One region of the Streptomyces sp. NPDC000229 genome, then DNA from elsewhere that is predicted to be linked to it. Evidence: riboswitches for the same ligand, from Rfam matches in the RefSeq annotation. Region 1 holds a riboswitch; the other holds the start of a gene.
What was found. Region 1 has a riboswitch for ZMP and ZTP ahead of ABT360_RS05940 (bifunctional 5,10-methylenetetrahydrofolate dehydrogenase/5,10-methenyltetrahydrofolate cyclohydrolase). Riboswitches for the same ligand answer to the same signal wherever they lie in the genome.

Region 1 (3,393 bases):
GCGGCTCGTGGAAGTGGTACGCGACGGTGTCCTCGTCGAGTTCGCTCAGCGAACCTTCCTGGGCGCGCAGCGCACCTGCGAAGTAGCGGAAGTGGTCGACGGCCAGCGGAAGGTCGGCGGCGAGCGTCTCGCGGACCGGCTTGCCGTTCTCCCAGCTCTCCGCGACGGCCAGCCGCTCCAGGTTCGCCTCCATCCGGTCGGCGATCCGCAGCAGGACGCCCGCCCGTTCGGCCGGTGCGGTCCTGCCCCAGGCCGGTGCCGCCGCATGCGCCGCGTCCAGGGCCCGTTCGACGTCCTCGGCCGTTCCGCGGGCGATCTCGGTGAAGGGGCGGCCGTTGACCGGGCTCGGGTTCTCGAAGTACTGGCCGCGCGCGGGCGGTGCGTACGCCCCGCCGATCCAGTGGTCGTAGCGGGACTCGTACGAGACGATCGCACCCTCGCTGCCGGGCGCTGCGTAACGGGTCATCTGCGTGGCCTCCCTGGGACCGCGCCGTCGTCCGGCGCTCGCGGTGAGGCTAGGGACGCGGACGTTGCGAACCCGTTGCGACCACCGCGGACAGTTCTTCGTCCAAGGCCCGCAGACGCGCCTGTACAGGGGCGGCCCGACCCGGTGGCAAGGCGGCTGCCAACGCCCGCCACACCTCCAGGTCGTCCTCGCCCCACGGGCTGTGCGCCCAGTCGGCGAGCAGCGCCGGGTCACCCCGCGCGATCAGCGCCGCGCGCAGCTCCTCGGCCAGCCGCCCGCGCAGCCGCGTCACCGCCGGTGCGCACGAGCCGGGCAGCAGCGGCCCGGCGTACCCGCCCAGCGCCGCGGCAACCGCCCCTGAGGCGAGCCTGCGCCCCACGGCCTCGAAGTCCGCGTCGACCGGAGGCACCAGCCGGTACGGACGCGAGCGCAACACGCCGGGCGGCAACACCGCGCGCAGGCGGGACAGTTCGGCACGCAGAGTGACGGGGGCGACCGACTCGTCCTCGTACAGAGCCGTCAGCAGCTCCGCACCGCCCATACCCTGCGGACGGTGGGTGAGCACCACCAGGATCTCGCTGTGCCGACGGCTCAGGACCGTCCGCCGACCGCCCCCCACCAGCACCGCCTCGTCCCGGCCGAGCGCGGACAGCCGCAATCGGTCACCCGCCGCCGCCAGCGGATCCAGCAGCGCCAGGTGCGACTCCGCCGCCCGCGCCACCGCCTGCACGAACGCCAGGCTGTGCGGATGCGCCAGCCGGTCCCCGCCCGTGATGTCCACCGCGCCCAGCAGCCGCCCGGAACGCGGATCATGCACCGGTGCGGCCGCGCACGTCCAACCCTGCACCGGCCGCAGGAAGTGCTCCGCGGCGAAGACCTGGACCGGCCGGTCGACGGCGATCGCCGTACCGGGGGCGTTCGTCCCGGCCGCCGACTCGGCCCACCGCGCGCCCGCCACGAAGTTCATCCGGGCCGCACGGCGCAGCGTTCCCGGGTGTCCCTCGACCCACAGCAACCGCCCGTACGCGTCGCAGACGGCGACCAAGTGCTCCCCGTCCTGCGCGTACGCGCCCATCAGCTCCCGGATCACCGGCATCGCGGCCGCCAGCGGATGTCCGTGCCGGTACGCCGCCAGTTCGTCCTCTTCGAGCTCCACGTGGGCGGCTCCGTCCGGGCACACCCGGGCCCGTGCCGAGCGCCGCCACGAATCGGCCACCACCGAGCGCACGGGCTCCCCCGGCGAGGCGCCCGCGGTGAACGCCTCGTGCGCGCGGCGCAGCGCCCTCGCCCGCTCCATGGGATCCGCGCCCCGCTCCAAGGCCACCCAGGGGTCGTTCACATCGCCCTCCCCGATCGGAGCAGTCGCGCCCGTGTCATCGTCGCCGCGCAGACCGGCCCCCACAAGCGGGTCGCCGGAACAGACCCCTGGGAAGCGGCCGGAACCGTCCCGTAGAGTGGGCGGCGGGCCGTGACTGGCGCTTGGGTGGGGTACCACCGGGGAGCGGCCCGGCGGACCGACGTCACTGCCGCGCGCCTGGGCGATCCACTGACGACCGCTCGGGAGACCGCCATGTCCACCACCCCTGACACCGCCCGCCTCATGGATGGCAGCGGCTTCGCCCGCCGCCTGGTCGAGAAGACCGCGGCCCGCGCCGCCGACCTCGCCCGCCGCACCGGCACACAGCCCTGCCTCGCCACCGTCCTGGTCGGGGAGGACCCGGCCTCCGTGACGTACGTGAGGATGAAGCGAGCCCGCTGCGAGCAGGCCGGTATCCGCTCCCGCCACATCGAGCTGCCCGCCACGACCACCACCGCCGAACTGGTCGCCGCCCTCGACAGCCTGTCGAGCGACCCCGAGGTGCACGGCATCCTGCTCCAGCACCCGGTCGGCCCCGGGATCGACGAGCGAGCCGCCTTCGAGGCGATCGCCCCCGAGAAGGACGTCGACGGCGTGACCTTCAGCTCCTTCGCGACGATGAGCTTCGGCCTGCCGGGGTTCGTCTCCTGTACACCCGGCGGCATCATGCGGCTGCTCGACGCGTACGACGTCGACCCGGCCGGCAAGCGGGCCGTCGTCGTGGGACGCAGCGCCATCCTCGGCAAGCCCGCCGGGATGCTGCTGCTCGCGCGGAACGCGACGGTGACGTACTGCCACTCGTACACCGCCGACCTCTCGGCGGCCGTACGGGAGGCCGACATCCTGGTCGCCGCCGTCGGGCGGCCGCGCTTCATCAAGGGCGAGGACATCAAGCCCGGCGCCGTCGTCATCGACGCGGGCTACAACCCCGGCAACGTCGGCGACGTCGACTTCGAGACCGCCGCCGCCCGCGCGAGCCTGATCACCCCGGTGCCGGGCGGTGTCGGCCCCATGACCATCGCCGTGCTGCTCGCCCAGACGGTGGACGCGGCGGAGCGGCAACTCGCGTAACGCTGCGCCGTGCAGCTCAGGGGCGGACCGGGCCGTACGGGACGGCCCCGGGGTGTGGGCTGCACGGCAGGGTTCCGGGGGACGGGCTGCACCCCATGGCCCCCGCCGCCGGGCAGCATCGCTTGGCCCTGCGGCGGAGGCTGCACCCCATGGCCCCCGCCGCCGGGCAGCACCACTGCGGCTCGGCGGCCGGGGGGCGGCACCGCCGTGGCCTCCCGGCGGCGGGGCCGGTACCCGCCCCGGGCCCCGTGCCGGGCAGGGCGCGGTGGCGCGCCCCGGCGTCAGGCGTCGTCCGCCAGGGCACCGGCCAGGGCGGCGGCCGGGTCGGGGTCGGGCGGGCCCGCGGGGGTCCAGCGGCCGGACTCCTTGCGGTACGGCCACCAGCGGCCGTCACGGTCCAACCGGAGCTGTACGTCGGCCCCGGCCACCGTCCAGCGGCCCGGGCGGTCCGCCCGCAGCGGCGGACGCTCGTCGTCCTCCCAGGCGGTGTCGAGCCGTG
Region 2 (3,393 bases), on a different contig from region 1:
CCCGGCAGCCGGTCGGCCGGGCAGGGGAGTCAGGCCGGGATGCCGGGGGCCGGGTGGGCGGACATCAGGTCGGCGACCTCGGCGCGGATCACCGCCAGGGCGGCCTCGTCTCCGGTGCGGGCGGCGGTGACGCCCCGGTCGATCCAGTCGGCGACGGCGGCCATGGCCTGCGTACCGAGGCCACGGGAGGTGAGGGACGGGGTGCCGATGCGGATGCCGGAGGGGTCGAACGGCTTGCGGGGGTCGTAGGGGACGGTGTTGTGGTTCACGACGATCCCCGCCCGGTCCAGGGCCTTCGCGGCGACCTTGCCCGGGACGTCCTTGGGCGTGAGGTCCATCAGGATCAGGTGGTTGTCCGTACCGCCGGAGACCAGGTCGAAGCCACGGGCGAGGAGCTCCTCGGCGAGGGCCTTGGCGTTGGCGACGACCTGGTGCGCGTAGTCCCGGAAGGACGGCTGGGCGGCCTCGTGGAGGGCGACCGCGATGGCGGCGGTGGTCTGGTTGTGGGGGCCGCCCTGGAGACCCGGGAAGACCGCCTTGTCGATGGCCTTGGCGTGCTGCTCGCGGCACATGAGCATCGCACCGCGCGGACCTCGCAGGGTCTTGTGCGTGGTTGTGGAGATCACGTCCGCGTGCGGCACCGGCGACGGGTGGGCGCCGCCCGCGATCAGGCCGGCGATGTGGGCCACGTCGGCGACCAGGACGGCGCCCGCCTCACGGGCGATCTCCGCGAAGGCGGCGAAGTCGATGGTCCGGGGCAGCGCGGTGCCGCCGCAGAAGATGACCCTGGGCCGCTCCTTCAGGGCGAGCTCGCGCACCTCGTCGAAGTCGATGAGCCCGGTGTCGTGGCGTACGCCGTACTGGACGCCGCGGAACCAGGTGCCGGTCGCCGAGACGCCCCAGCCGTGGGTGAGGTGACCGCCCATCGGAAGGGCCATGCCCATCACGGTGTCGCCGGGCTGGGCGAAGGCGAGGTAGACGGCGAGGTTGGCCGGGGAGCCGGAGTAGGGCTGGACGTTGGCGTGGTCGACACCGAAGAGGGACTTGGCCCGGCCGATGGCGAGCAGCTCGACCTGGTCGATGTTCTGCTGGCCCTCGTAGTAGCGCCGGCCCGCGTAGCCCTCGCTGTACTTGTTCTGCAGGACGGTGCCCGAGGCCTCCAGAACGGCCTGCGACACGTAGTTCTCGCTGGGGATCAGCCGCAGGGTGTCGGCCTGGAGCCGCTCCTCCGCGCCGACGAGCGCGGCGAGTTCGGGGTCGGAGGCGGCGAGGGCGGGGTGGTGGGAGGGAAGGGGAAGGCTGGTCATGGCGTCCTCCAGAGGGCCGGCAGCACGGACGAGGTCTCCGGGTGCCCAGGCGGGCGGCACCCTCGTGTGGTCTGCCGCGCACGGCTCCCCCGGGGTCGCTTCCCCGTACGCCAGTCGCCGCGCGTACCGCCCACCCTAGCCGCCACACCCGCAGCGAGGTTTCTTCGTCCGCATGGCGAGCGACGATAGAAAGGGGCGCCACCACCGCCCCACGCCGCAGGACGAACGGAGACCCCGTGTCGAGAACACAAGAGGCGATCGCTTCCGCGGAGGCGCACAGCGCGCACAACTACCACCCGTTGCCCGTCGTCGTCTCGTCGGCGGACGGTGCCTGGATGACCGATGTCGAGGGGCGCCGCTATCTCGACATGCTCGCCGGCTACTCGGCGCTCAACTTCGGCCACGGCAACCGGCGGCTGATCGACGCGGCGAAGGCGCAGTTGGAGCGGGTGACGCTGACGTCGCGGGCGTTCCACCACGACCGGTTCGCGGACTTCTGCGCGCAGCTGGCCGAGTTCTGCGGCATGGAGATGGTGCTGCCGATGAACACCGGGGCGGAGGCGGTGGAGACCGCCGTGAAGACCGCCCGCAAGTGGGGGTACCGCGTCAAGGGCGTGCCGGACGGCATGGCGAAGATCATCGTGGCGGCGGACAACTTCCACGGCCGGACGACCACGATCGTCAGTTTCTCCACCGACCCCGAGGCGCGGGCGGACTACGGCCCGTACACACCGGGGTTCGAGATCGTTCCGTACGGGGACCTGGCGGCGCTGGACCTCGCCATGACGGACAACACCGTGGCCGTGCTGCTGGAGCCGATCCAGGGCGAGGCGGGGGTGCTGGTGCCTCCGGCCGGGTACCTGGCAGCGGTCCGGGAGCTGACCCGTCAGCGGGACGTGCTGTTCATCGCGGACGAGATCCAGTCGGGCCTGGGCCGCACGGGCCGCACGTTCGCCTGCGAACACGAGGGCGTCGTCCCGGACATGTACGTGCTGGGCAAGGCGCTGGGCGGCGGCGTGGTGCCGGTGTCGGCGGTCGTGTCGAGCGCGGCGGTGCTGGGCGTCCACCGGCCGGGCGAGCACGGGTCGACGTTCGGCGGCAACCCGCTGGCGTGCGCGGTGGCCCTGGAGGTGCTGGCGATGCTGCGCACCGGCGAGTACCAGCAGCGGGCGGCCGAGCTGGGCGACCACCTCCACCACGAGCTGGGGCTGATGGTCGGCGGTGGCGCCGTGGAGGCGGTGCGCGGCCGCGGCCTGTGGGCGGGCGTGGACGTCGTGCCGAGCCTGGGCACGGGCCGGGAGATCTCGGAGAAGCTGATGGACCGCGGGGTCCTGGTCAAGGACACCCACGGCTCGACGATCCGCATCGCCCCGCCCCTGGTGATCAGCAAGGAGGACCTGGACTGGGGCCTGGAACAGCTGCGCCAGGTGCTGCGGTGAGGACCCGGTCCCGGTGACCGGCCGGGCGGCCCCGGCAGGGGGTGCAAGGCCGGCGGGTGGCCCGGCGTGCGCCCCGGCCGGGGGCACCCGGCGCGGTGAAACGGGCGGGCGCGGTGGCCGCCGCCGGGGCCTGCGCCCCGCCCCGCCCCGCCCCCGCCCCCGTCAGGGAAGCGCGCGGCAGAGGGCGTCCAGGGCGCCCGACCAGGCGCTGTCCGTGGGGGTGGCGTAGCCGACCACCAGGGCGTCGCGGCCGGGCGGCACGTCCGGGTGGCGGAAGCCGTCCAGCCCCTGGACGGCCAGGCCCTGCCAGGACGCCGCCTGGACGACGGACCGTTCGGTGCCGGGCGGGAGCTCCAGGACGGCGTGGAGCCCGGCCGCGATGCCGCTCACGTGGATGTCGGGCGCCCGTTCGGCGAGTGCGGCGACGAGTTGGTCGCGCCGCCGGCGGTAGCGCAGCCGCATGCCCCGTACGTGCCGGTCGTACGCGCCCGACCGGATGAACTCCGCCAGCGTCAGCTGGTCCAGCGCGCTCGACACCCAGTCGGAGTGGCCTTTCGCGGCGAGCACGTCACCCACGAGGGCCTCCGGCAGCACCATCCACCCCAGCCGCAGCCCGGGCGTCAGGGACTTGCTCGCGGTACCGAGGT

Region 2: linked by a shared signal. The riboswitch ahead of glyA (serine hydroxymethyltransferase) and the one ahead of ABT360_RS05940 (bifunctional 5,10-methylenetetrahydrofolate dehydrogenase/5,10-methenyltetrahydrofolate cyclohydrolase) in region 1 are both predicted to bind ZMP and ZTP.

What each region holds. Positions count from the first base shown of each region.
Region 1 is NZ_JBEPEL010000006.1:122,454-125,846, forward strand. It holds gene exaC (acetaldehyde dehydrogenase ExaC) at 1-466, opposite strand, end outside; gene ABT360_RS05935 (GAF domain-containing protein) at 516-1,805, opposite strand; ZMP/ZTP riboswitch at 1,925-2,013, shown strand; gene ABT360_RS05940 (bifunctional 5,10-methylenetetrahydrofolate dehydrogenase/5,10-methenyltetrahydrofolate cyclohydrolase) at 2,037-2,894, shown strand; gene ABT360_RS05945 (SWF or SNF family helicase) at 3,176-3,393, opposite strand, start outside.
Region 2 is NZ_JBEPEL010000002.1:200,508-203,900, reverse strand. It holds gene glyA (serine hydroxymethyltransferase) at 30-1,307, opposite strand; ZMP/ZTP riboswitch at 1,344-1,435, opposite strand; gene rocD (ornithine--oxo-acid transaminase) at 1,544-2,746, shown strand; gene pdxR (MocR-like pyridoxine biosynthesis transcription factor PdxR) at 2,909-3,393, opposite strand, start outside.